Regions from separate parts of the Halobacillus sp. B23F22_5 genome, predicted to be linked through region 1. Evidence: riboswitches for the same ligand, from Rfam matches in the RefSeq annotation. Region 1 holds a riboswitch; each other region holds the start of a gene.
The links. Region 1 has a riboswitch for S-adenosylmethionine ahead of ACGTN9_RS17695 (methionine ABC transporter ATP-binding protein). Riboswitches for the same ligand answer to the same signal wherever they lie in the genome.
Positions count from the first base shown of each region.

Region 1 (3,095 bases):
ATCCTGCCAATATAACTGTTAACCATTTTTTCATAACCATTCTCCTTTTTTATCTTTTATCTAATGAACGTGTCAGGAAGTCTCCAATGAATTGGAATATAAACACAATGAGGACGATTAACACTGTACATACAAATACCACATCAAAATCACTCCGTTGGAAGCCATAAAAATAAGCGAAGTCTCCTAAACCACCTGCGCCAATCACACCTGCTACTGCAGTATAGCCAATCAGCGCAATGGCTGTCACCGTAAGACCTGATACAAGGGCTGGCATCGATTCTTTGAGCAGCACCTTGAAAATTATTGTGGAATTTTTAGCCCCCATGGATTTAGCTGCTTCAATTACTCCTTTATCAACTTCTCTTAAAGCTATTTCAACCAGTCTGCCGTAAAAAGGCGCAGCTCCGATGATCAAAGCCGGTAATGCAGCCTTAGGCCCACGAATTGTTCCCATTAAAAAATCAGTAAAAGGGAATAACAATAGTATCAAAATTATAAAAGGGATAGCACGGAACACATTTACAAACGCTGCCGTAATCCAATTGAGCACCTTGTTTTCCCATAACCCTCCCGGACGCGATAAATACAACAGCAGCCCAAGGATAATACCGAAAAATAAAGTTCCAATAACAGATATGATGGTCATGTAAAGTGTCTCATTGGTAGCAGTGATCATATCCTGTAATTCGACATTCGGAAATAACTTATTGAACATTCGGCATCACCTCCACTTCTACTGAAGTGTTCTGGATATAAGCTTGAGCTCTTTCAATTTCAACCTGATCACCTTCTACGTGGACGAACAATGTACCGTACGCACCTTTTTGAGTCTGCGTGATTTTCCCGTGCAAAATATTCAAGTCGATCTTAAACTCCCTGGAAAGTTCGCTTATCAATGCCTGATTCGTGCTTTCACCTATAAAATGAAGGCGCAGTACTTTACCAGACTTGTAATTCTCATGAATCAAATCAAGGGAGTGGTCTTGATCGGGATCTCCCATCACTTGATCAACAAACTTTTTTGTCACTGGTCGCTCGGGATGAAGGAAGACATCTAAAACGTCTCCTTGTTCTACTACTTTTCCATTTTCCATTACTGCGACGCGATGACATATCTTTCTGATTACATGCATTTCATGGGTGATCAATATAATTGTAAGTCCCAGCTTCTCATTGATATCAACCAATAAATCAAGAATCGAGTCCGTTGTTTCAGGATCCAGTGCAGATGTCGCTTCATCACATAATAGAACTTTCGGTTTATTAGCGAGTGCTCGAGCGATGCCGACTCGCTGCTTCTGCCCTCCGCTCAGTTGGGAAGGGTATGCATTCTCTCTCCCCTTCAAACCTACTAGCTCAACCAATTCTTTCACTCGAGCTTCTCTCTTTTCCTTCGGCATTTTAGCGATTTCTAACGGAAAAGCAATATTATCTTTGACTGTGCGCGACCAGAGCAGGTTGAAATGCTGGAAGATCATTCCGATTTCCTGCCGGGCGAGTCGTAAGTCATTCTTGTTCATACTGGTTATTTCCTGCTTATCGATCGTAACCGAACCCGATGTAGGGTCTTCGAGACGATTCAATAAACGAATGAATGTACTCTTTCCTGCACCGCTATACCCGATGACCCCATAAATCTCTCCAGATTTGATATTCAAATCAAGATGGTCTACTGCGGTGACATCTTGATCTTTTGTATGAAAAACTTTCGTAAGTTCTTTGATAGAAATCATTTCATGCCGCCTCCTACAAGCCTGACTTCATGCTCGTTAAATTAAAAAAACGCCTTTTCTGCTTACGAGAACAGAAAGGCGCTTATATATCAAGCTGCTCCGTTCTCTTATCTGTCAGAGTTAATTACTCTGCAGGAATTGGCACCTTTTCAAGCATAAATGCTTGACGGTTGCCGGGCTTCATCGGGCCAGTCCCTCCGCCTCTCTTAATAAGAGATACTATTTTATTGCTTTAATCCTTTTAAGTGTCACAAAAAGGATTGTAGCACGGCTCAAAAATAATTGTCAACAAAATTCGACTTATTTAGATTTTTATTTGAACTTCCTATGGAGAAACTTCCGTGGCCACCCTTGGGAGATGACCTGCATCGCATGCTTCTTCATTATTTTTTATGATAGGATTGGTAAAGAATAGTTACTTAAATAAGGAGGGGAAAACCATGGAAACAGCACCACTTTTTCAATTGCCGGAAATTCATTCCGGCTCCGTCTATGATGTGAAAGAAGACATCGGAAAAGTGATTGTACTGACTTTTTGGGTATCCTGGTGTCCTGACTGTGCCAGGGACTTGCCTATGAAAGAACAATTGAACCGCTCAATGGATTCAAATAAAGTCCGCATGCTTACTATTAACGTTGCTGGTCGGGAAAGAAGCAGCCAAGCTGGAGAGGATTTTGCAACAAAGTTCCTGACGCAGAAAACATTAGTTGATGAAGGAAGAAGCATATACGACCAGTATCAATGTACCAGTGTGCCCACAACCGTAATCATCGACCAAAAAGGATTTATAGCAGCGAAATTCGACGATCAGGCAAAATTCCTAGAAATAGTAGAAAAATTAGGGGAGTTAGTGGACTAGAAAAAGCCGGTAGCAATCGGCTTTTTTTGTTGGAGAAAACATCACCTAAACCCCTGTGTTGATTTTGAAGACTCAGTTTCGAGAACGATAAGAACGCTTAGTAGAGCTTGCAAATAAATATATTCGCTTGATACGTCCTATCGTGGAATCATCAAAAAACAGCCCCCCTGAAGTATCACGCCAGGTAAGGCTGCTGACTCTTTCGTTATTTCTCGGGAAATAATATTAAGAGTTGACGTATTTAGACACCACTCTCTGCATATAAGTCACCGAACGGAACGCATAGATTTTTTCCTTGATCTTACCGTCAGTAAGAATTAATAAACAAGGTACACTCTTGATTTGATATTCCTGCATAAAAGCAGGATGGATGGATGCATTCAATTCAAAAAACAAATCCTGCTTCCACATTGCCTCTATGGTATCTAACATCTTCCTGGCCATATGACATGTTCCACAAAACGGGCTATGAATGAAAATAAGTGCACGCTTCTCTTTT
Region 1 is NZ_JBIEKI010000018.1:22,305-25,399, reverse strand. Features, by position in the region: gene ACGTN9_RS17705 (MetQ/NlpA family ABC transporter substrate-binding protein) at 1-34, opposite strand, end outside; gene ACGTN9_RS17700 (methionine ABC transporter permease) at 50-718, opposite strand; gene ACGTN9_RS17695 (methionine ABC transporter ATP-binding protein) at 708-1,736, opposite strand; SAM riboswitch class I at 1,841-1,952, opposite strand; gene ACGTN9_RS17690 (TlpA disulfide reductase family protein) at 2,177-2,596, shown strand; gene ACGTN9_RS17685 (thioredoxin family protein) at 2,822-3,095, opposite strand, start outside.

Region 2 (3,095 bases), on a different contig from region 1:
AAGCTTGAATTTTGCGTATTTTACAGGATTCAACTTCAATATTCCGGCCGTAGTGTTTGTGTCATCGCTTAAAGGAGAAGCAAAAGCCCCGAATGTACCACTTGCGAATACAGCTCCGATAACGATAGGCAGGGAGCTGCCCGCAGTGACGGCAATGGACAAGCCGACTGGCATTAGTATGCCCCATGTCCCCCATGAAGAGCCGATGAAATAGGACAACCCGCACCCTACTACAAATAATACAACGGCGACGTAACCGGGCGGTATCCATTCAAACGATGAAGAAACCGTATCAGCAAACTTCAATTCCTCTGATCCTTTACTCAGCCCCCATACCATGGCAAGAAGGACGATGACCCCCATCATTTCGTTACCTTCATTGATCACCGTCTTCATCATTTGCCTCAGGGGCTGGTTGACGATTTTTAGATAAACCATCAAGAATACTACGGTCAATACTACTGCCAACACCATCGCATCGAGCACGTTGGCATTGATTAACGCCTGAAGCCCTTCTTTATCTTTTTTCAACCCCAACACATACATAAGGAAGAAAGTCAGGAGGATGACGGTGAAAAGAGGCAAGATTAGTGTCCAGGGCCGGTTTGGTAAATCTTTAGCAACAGCAGGGTGGCAGTCTTCCCACTGATCATCATCGTCAGCGGTTTCATTTGTGCCATCTTCCGCGCAGGTTGCTGACTTTTTATTACGATGAAAAAAACTCAGATAAAAGCCGATGATAAGCATAGCGAAAGCGAAGAAATTAAAAGGGATGCTCTGTAAATAAAGCATATAAGGGTCACCTTTTGCACCTGCCTGATGCAGCGACATTTCAATGACCGAGCTCATATAGCCTACAAAAGCAGTAGCTACAGGTATTAGGACTACCAGAGGAGAAGCGGTCGTTTCAATGACGAATCCCAGTTCCTGTTTTGTCATCGGCAGTTTTTTTCTCATAGCTTTCATTACTGGGGCTATCGTTACGATACGAAAGCTGGGTGCGCTGAAAGTGCCGAGAGAGGATAACCATGTGAGCATGAATGCGCCACGTTTGGTATTGACTTTTTCTGTTGCAGCCCGGACGAACCCTTTGATGCCGCCAGCGAATTTGATCAAACCGATCAACGATGAGAAAGCATAAAGAAAGATGATGATTTTTAAATTGTTTTCATCCTGTAAGCCTTGGATGATAAAACCCAAAGAAGTGGTCATCCCGCCAAGCCAGTCAGGCTCTGCCAGATAACCAGCAACCACTACAGCGAATAATAGACTGGGCACAACTTGTTTCGTCCAAATAGCAGCAATGACAACCGCAATAAATGGTATTACCGACAGCCAACCCATATGTACACCTCTTTCCCTTTTCCCTAAACATGCTCCATATAGGTTGTGGAAAAATAAAGTAAAGTATTCGAAAAAAATGGTTTTTATCCCTTTACTTCGGCATAGAATTTATTGTAAGATAAGAATTACAAATTTAAATACTATCGTTAACTTCTTATCCAGAGAGGCGGAGGGACTGGCCCTTTGATGCCCGGCAACCATCGGATCAAACACATGATTCGAACGGTGCCAATTCCTGCAGGATGAATGATCCTGAAAGATGAGAGGACGTATGCATAAACGTACGGATCCCTTTCTTTTGGATAAGAGAGGGATCTTTTTGTACTTTAAGAAAATTTAACTTTAGTTAAAGGATTAAAGTATAAGAAACACTTAGGCTTTCGCCATAAGACTTGGCGTGAAGCCGAGTTTTTCTAAACGTATAAAGCCTCGTCAATCTCTTGCGAAAGAAGTTACGTGAGTGGAAAGGAAGCGATGAGTGATGGCAACGGCAATTTTTGCAGCAGGATGTTTTTGGGGAGTAGAAGCATGGTTTGAAAGAATAAATGGAGTAGAACAGACAAGAGTAGGATACAGCGGTGGCAACGTCGAAAGCCCTTCTTATGAATTAGTGAAAACAGGCAAAACCGGCCATGCAGAATCAGTGAAGGTCGATTTCGATCCTGAAAAAATATCTTATGAGTCGCTTATTGATGCATTTTTTGAATGTCATAATCCGACGACACGTAATCGTCAGGGAGAAGACATCGGTTCTCAATATCGTTCTATTATTTTTTATACTGATGAAACGCAACTGCAGGCAGCGGAGCAAAAGCTGAGCGAATGGAACCAAAAGGGTGTTTTCCGAACGGAAATTGTTACAGAAATTGTAGAAGCAGGACCTTTTTATGAAGCCGAAGAGTACCATCAAAAATACTTACAAAAGAATGGAACTGCTTCTTGCGGAATCGTGTGAGTCAATCACACGATTTTTTTTTGAAACTTTTTATTGCTAAAGGCGTAAGTATTATCCATAGGAGGCGATCGGAAATGAGTAAGTACTCTATCTCATCATTCATCAGGGAAACGAAACAGGATGAATCGGAAAATGAATACTTCGAATTGGAAACACCTCGTTTACTCGAAGTCAATCTTGCCGGAGATGTATGGGCGAAAATGGGGGCGATGATTTCTTATCAGGGAGAAATCAAGTTTGAACGGGAAGGGATTTTGGAGCATGGGGTAGGAAAGATGTTGAAGAAAGCCTTTACCTCAGAAGGCAGTTCCTTGATGAAAGCGAAAGGGAACGGGAGGTTATACCTTGCCGATCAAGGTAAGAAAATTACCATTTTAGACTTGGATAATGAAGCCATCACCGTCAATGGGAATGATTTGCTCGCATTCGAGCCAGGTATCGAGTGGGATATCCAATTGATGAAAAAAGTAGCAGGCATGATGTCTGGCGGCCTTTTCAATATCACTTTGCAGGGAAGTGGGAGAGTTGCAATTACCTCTCACTATGAACCGCTCACGCTGCTTGTTACGCCTGACCAGCCGGTCATCACAGATCCAAATGCAACGGTTGCCTGGTCGGGGCATTTGCAACCGGAATTCCAGACGGATATTACGCTGAAGACGTTTTTGGGGAGAGGCAGCGGCGAATCGATTCAAATGAGATTCGCTGGTGAAGGCTTTGTAATCGTCCAGCCTTTCGAAGAAGTTTATTACTCTAACAATAAAAACAGTTAAGAACCAAACTCTATCGCTGAATT
Region 2 is NZ_JBIEKI010000005.1:29,834-32,928, reverse strand. Features, by position in the region: gene ACGTN9_RS08835 (Na+/H+ antiporter NhaC family protein) at 1-1,344, opposite strand, end outside; SAM riboswitch class I at 1,496-1,610, shown strand; gene msrA (peptide-methionine (S)-S-oxide reductase MsrA) at 1,826-2,299, shown strand; gene ACGTN9_RS08825 (AIM24 family protein) at 2,374-3,072, shown strand.
Region 2: it holds a riboswitch for S-adenosylmethionine, as region 1 does, so the genes downstream of both, msrA (peptide-methionine (S)-S-oxide reductase MsrA) here and ACGTN9_RS17695 (methionine ABC transporter ATP-binding protein) in region 1, are expected to answer to the same signal.

Region 3 (3,095 bases), on a different contig from region 1:
TTTTACAAACCAGCCTGTTACGTCTTTGTTAGGTTCTACACTATATTGTTTCATGTTATACACTCCTCTTCCTTCGTTCTTGCTACCTATGTTCCCATTTTGCTCTTCTATAAAACATCACCAGCTTTATCTGATAATATAGGCTCTTTAAACGTTGTGGTTGATTTTTAACAGTCTTAATTCAATTATACGGCCGAAAAGTCGAAGACTTGATTTCGAGATATTGTTTGAGAGAAAGGTGTGTGTGGGAACGACTCGCTTTCCACGGGAGTCCGTTGAGCCTCCTCGAGCTAACGCTCTGTGGGGTCTCACCTGGAACTCTTTTCCCGTAGGAGTCTCCCCGTTCCCCCACGCCCCTTGCCACATAAGATTATCGAAATCACCTTTGAATATCCTTACCTAATTTAAAGAAAAATTCCGTTACATTGCTGTATTGATCGTTCTTTCTGCACCAAAAGTACCTACTCTTGATAGTAGTTTCGAGATTCTTACAATCCTATGGTGTCTGGGAAAACGGTGAGACTCCTCGAAAATGCTACGCATTTCCTTCGTGCGGTGTTTTTTCAAGAAGCTTATTCAAAGTCTTATGGGATCAACATGATCGGTGAGATCCCGGAAGGCGAAGCCTGAGAAAGCTCACTACATGCCCATGTAAAGCGAGTGATTTCCCGGACCTCCAAACGATCACCACCATAACGGAAGCAGTTTCTCCGAAACTGAGTTTTCAACAAAAGAGAGTTTAACTAGAAAATTCACCACTGAGAATAAAAAAGTGTTTGACTTTAAAAAATTTATCATCTAGAATACGTAGCAAGCATAAATATTGGATTAAACAATCGAATCTCTTATCGAGAGCGGCGGAGGGACTAGGCCCGACGATGCCCGGCAACCATCAAGCATTGCTTGAAAAGGTGCTAATTCCTACAGATCTGTGGATCTGAAAGATAAGAGGAGGAAACGTACATACGCCCTCTTCTTAGGAAGAGGGCTTTTCTATTTCCCTCTACCTCCTTTCAACTCCTCCCACTTTTCTGAACGGAATGCTCTCTCTTTCGAAACGATTGCTTATTTCATAATCATTTGAAGGAGGAATTTTCATGAGTTTTTCATCCCATCACTACAATCCTGAGACCCTATTGCTGCACGGAGGACAGGAAGCTGATCCTTCCACTGGATCCCGTGCGGTGCCCATCTATCAAACTACTTCCTATGTTTTCCGTGATACGGAGCACGCCAAAAATTTGTTCGGCTTAGCAGAACCAGGGAATATTTACTCTCGAATCATGAATCCGACAGTTGATGCTTTCGAACAGCGGATCGCGTTGCTTGAGGATGGAGCAGCCGCTGTCGCCACCTCTTCCGGAATGGCTGCAATCACATTGGCGATTCTGAACATCGCTTCTGCAGGTGATGAAATCATCGCCTCCACTAATTTGTATGGCGGTACGTATAACCTATTCACCCATACACTGCCTCGTTATGGCATCACCGTCAATTTTGTAGACAGTACGGATCCAGAAAATTTCAGAGAAGCTATTACGCCTAACACAAAAGCGATTTTCTCTGAAATTATCGGTAACCCGAGCTTGAATGTATTGGACATTGAAGAAGTTGCCGATGTTGCTCATGAAAACGGCATCCCGCTTATCATTGATAACACCTTTGCCACCCCATATATTTGTAAACCATTGACCTGGGGAGCGGACATTGTCGTGCACTCAGCTACCAAATGGATCGGCGGTCATGGAACAACCATCGGTGGCGTAGTCGTCGATAGCGGACGATTCGATTGGACGAATGGCAAGTTTCCTGGATTCACAGAACCCGACGAGAGCTACAACGGGCTTCGCTATGCATACGATGTCGGTCCATTAGCATTCTCTATCAAGCTGCGTGTCCAACTGCTGCGCGATATTGGAGCCTGCCTCAGTCCGCAAAATGCTTTCCTATTGCTTCAAGGGCTGGAGACTCTGCACCTTCGTATCAAACAGCATACGGAAAACGCGCGAGAAGTCGCCCAACACTTAACCGAGCATGATGGAGTGGAATGGGTGAATTATCCTGGCCTTGAAAACCACCCTACCCATCATTTGGCGAAAAAATATTTACATCATGGAGCAGGGTCGATTGTCGTATTTGGAATCAAAGGCGGCAGAGAAGCTGGCCGTAAGATCATTGATAATATTAATCTATGGTCTCACGTAGCAAATGTCGGGGATGCTAAATCATTGATCATCCACCCCGCATCCACTACTCATCAACAGCTGAGCGCCGATGACTTGGAAAAGACAGGAGTTACAGAAGAATTGATCCGGCTTTCGATCGGACTGGAATCCACCGAGGACTTACTTGCTGAGCTGGACCAGGCAATTGCCATCGCTACAGGAGAAGAAAACCCGGCGGGGCCGGCCAAAGGAAAAGACACTGTTCAAACAGTACTTGGATCCTCTCTGGATCGTGAAAATGGCGACCTGAGACGTCGTGTCATCACTACGGCAGGAGAACTCTCTGACAGTGGCAAACAGGAAGTTAAAAAGCTGGAACGTTTAGGTTTTATCATCAAAGATATCTCTGAAAAAGATGAACTGCTAGATACCAAAGTCGATATCGTCTATAGCGAATCTGCAGTTGAAACCAATAACAATAAAAAAGAAATCACTAACCTCTCTCCAACTTTGGTCTGGGTGAAAGAGAATAAAGCTGTCACGTTTGATAAGGATCTTGAAACCGTAGCAGGAGATAACCTTTATGAACGCGCAGTTACTCTTCGACAAGCGACGGATCACTCGGATGCAGCGCTGACTTTATAAGAAACTGAGATATAGAAATAGTCTGTTGGTAGAATACCCGGCAGATGCAAGGGCGAAGGAGGATTACCATGACGAAAATAAAAGCCGCACTGCTTGGTTACGGTACGGTCGGGCAAGGAATTCACGAAGTTCTTCATGAACACCAGGAAAGGTTCCGGACCCTCCTGGGGAAGGAAGTAGAAATTGTTGCTATCCTTGTCCAGAATCCTTCTAAACACAGGGACCTTCCGGAAAATATAGTAGTGACTACAAACTTTGAAGAAATTATTACCCTTCCTGAACTGG
Region 3 is NZ_JBIEKI010000001.1:400,982-404,076, reverse strand. Features, by position in the region: gene ACGTN9_RS01935 (DUF2188 domain-containing protein) at 1-54, opposite strand, end outside; SAM riboswitch class I at 843-951, shown strand; gene ACGTN9_RS01930 (O-acetylhomoserine aminocarboxypropyltransferase/cysteine synthase family protein) at 1,098-2,810, shown strand; gene ACGTN9_RS01925 (homoserine dehydrogenase) at 2,879-3,095, shown strand, end outside.
Region 3: it holds a riboswitch for S-adenosylmethionine, as region 1 does, so the genes downstream of both, ACGTN9_RS01930 (O-acetylhomoserine aminocarboxypropyltransferase/cysteine synthase family protein) here and ACGTN9_RS17695 (methionine ABC transporter ATP-binding protein) in region 1, are expected to answer to the same signal.

Region 4 (3,095 bases), on a different contig from region 1:
CATCCATCCTTTCGTCATTTTTCTCGGGGTTCCTTTTGAGCTTTCTAGACGGTTTTCGAGGAATCCTGTCAAAAAAACTAAAGTCAGGAACATCGCCCTAACAAAAGGATGCCTTGGACCTATGCGTTTTACATGCAACTCCCATAAATACTATTCAATAAAAAACAGACCCTCATGTGAAGGTCTGCTTGCATTAGTTATTGCTATTCTCGTAATTGTGTTCGTTCTGGACGTCACCGTTTTTCTTATGGATGACTGCTTTTGTTCCTTTATTTTCAGCAATTTCTTTAGCGCGCTTGATCGCTTCATCTTTATTATCGAATACCTGGTCCGGCTTTTTAGCGCCTTTCGCCTGGACAGCCCAACCGTCATCATGTGCGACAACATGCTCACCGCGATCCAATAATTCAGGACGGTTGTCATATTGTTTATCTTCTTCGTCACGATCCTTCAACTCTTTATCGTCGGCGTCCTTCATTTCATTGATTTCTTTATTGGAAGCATTATCATACCATTCTTTCGCCTGACTGGTAGCAATAGGAATCGCACGGTTCTCATCATAACCTTCATCTACCATAGCATTCGCAATTTCAATTGCTTTATTCCTCACAGCAGTGTTCAAGTTTTTTAATGAGCTTGGATAATCATTCTTATCCCAAGGCATTGCGCTCACCTCCACGTAATATTTGTTTATTATGTTCCGCATTAGTGGCATTTATAAACATCTCCTGCCTGTTTTAGGAAGGTATACGTTTATTACAACGTATGAATACTACATGTGTACCACAAAATTAAAAAGGAGTGTTTCCAATGGGTATTTTAACTGGTGACCCCAAAGAACAGCCTCTTCACTACGGGGAAGTATTCGGAATGTGGTCCTATTTGACAGTAGCAAAAGGTAATTACACACGTTACCAAACGTTTATGAACCATACTGGTGATAAAGAATTGATGAAGTTGCTGGAGGAACTGATCGAAGGTATCAAGCATGAATCAGAAAGTATTGAAGAAATTTTAAAAACCAATGGAATAGCACTGCCTCCATCGGCTCCTGAACGTTCGAACGCAACTCTTGAAGATATCCCAGTCGGTGCACGATTCAATGACCCTGAAATCAGCGCGCAAGTCTCCGCCGATTTATCAGCCGGATTGGTTGCTTGCAGTACCGTTATCGGACAGTGCACGCGGGAAGATATTGCTATGATGTTTGGACAGTTCCACATGAACAAAGCTCAGGCAGCTGCAAAAGCACTTCGACTTAATAAAGAAAAAGGCTGGTTAGTAACACCACCGATGCACACTAAAGTACCAGAACCAGTTTAACCGGCAAAGGCAGACCACTTATGCGGTCTGCCTATTTTTTTCAAAAAATGATTGCATAATATTCAAAATTCCTGTATGTTGGAAATTAAATCAATTGAATATTCACTATTCTTATGAAGAGAAGCTGAGGGAACTGGACCGACGAAGCTTCAGCAACCTGCCGATTTCGGTGAGGTGCTACATCCAGCGAGCGGCTAAGCCGTTTGAAAAATAAGAAGAAGTGGCTAATTTACGGATAAAATCAGCTCTTCTTCTTGAGAGCTGATTTTTTTATTTTACGATAAAGGAGACGGAATCATGGGCACTTATCATCTTGATACGACATTAGCACAAACAGGAAACCGAAGCGAAACTACGACTGGAGCGGTGAATCCTCCCGTATATTTTTCTACTGCTTATCGCCATGAGGGCATCGGAAAATCAACCGGGTACGATTATTCGCGAACCGGCAACCCTACCAGGGACTTATTAGAACAGGCTATCGCTGATTTAGAAAACGGGTCTGGAGGTCTTGCTTTCAGCTCAGGAATGGCCGCAATCCAGGCTACTTTTTCAATTTTTGAGCCGGGAGATGAATTCATTGTTACAAAAGATGTTTACGGAGGCTCTTATCGTATTTTTGAAACCCATTTTAAAAAATTCGGCTTGCAATTCCGTTATGTAAATAGCTCGGACCCAGCCGATTTTGAACAAGCTATTACTGCCCGCACCAAAGGACTATTTATCGAAACACCAACCAATCCATTGATGACCCAGGTTAATATTGAATCACTTGCTCAGATAGCTGAACGAAATGGAATTATTTTGATTGTGGACAATACGTTTTACACCCCCTATTTGCAGAGGCCTCTTGAACAAGGAGCAGATATTGTCGTTCACAGTGGTACCAAGTATTTAGGAGGTCATAATGATGTCCTGGCAGGACTTGTCGTTGCTAAAAGTGAGAAATATTTAGAGGAGCTACGCCTGGAGCAAAATTCTTCCGGAGCGGTGTTATCTCCTTTTGACAGCTGGTTATTGATGAGAGGTCTTAAAACTCTAGGGCTGCGTATGCGTCAACACGAGGAAAACGCTAAACGAATGGTCGAATTTCTTGAACGCAGTGCTTTTATCCGTGATGTCCTTTATCCCGGTCAGGGAGGTATGGTTTCATTTCGCGTGGAAGATGAAAATGCTGTCCCCCATCTTCTCGAGCAATTGAAGCTTATCACATTCGCGGAAAGCCTGGGCGGTACAGAGACGTTCATCACGTATCCAGCTACCCAGACTCATTATGATATTCCAGAAGAAGTTCGCAGCAGTTACGGAGTCTGTAACCGGCTGCTTCGTATGTCTGTAGGTATTGAAAATATCGAGGATCTTTTACAAGATTTACAAGAGGCGTTAGAGGCTTCCCACCAGCGAGCCTGATTTTCAGCGGCTCGTCCTTTATACCAATTCTGGGCATCTGTCGTGCCATACCGTCAAAAGCCTACATAGGCTATACGGAATTGTTAGAATACCTAGTTAAGGGAGACGATCAGCATGAATCCTTACTATCTACCACAGAGCCACATGCCGCTGAATATGGAAGAGACGATGGGGTACGGTTTTGAATTTCAGCCAATAAACCATTTCCCCCAATATGATGGATATGAGCACTTTGACAACTATTACGGCCAGGATCGACAACCGCCTCAATTGGAAAGACGGGTAACTGCTCTGGAGAGGCAAAATGAACAGCAAGGAAGAGAAATCAACAGGTTGGATCGAGAAAACAATAGGCAAGCGAG
Region 4 is NZ_JBIEKI010000005.1:23,315-26,409, forward strand. Features, by position in the region: gene ACGTN9_RS08790 (DUF2188 domain-containing protein) at 194-664, opposite strand; gene ACGTN9_RS08795 (DUF3231 family protein) at 811-1,323, shown strand; SAM riboswitch class I at 1,432-1,540, shown strand; gene ACGTN9_RS08800 (methionine biosynthesis PLP-dependent protein) at 1,621-2,733, shown strand; gene ACGTN9_RS08805 (hypothetical protein) at 2,848-3,095, shown strand, end outside.
Region 4: it holds a riboswitch for S-adenosylmethionine, as region 1 does, so the genes downstream of both, ACGTN9_RS08800 (methionine biosynthesis PLP-dependent protein) here and ACGTN9_RS17695 (methionine ABC transporter ATP-binding protein) in region 1, are expected to answer to the same signal.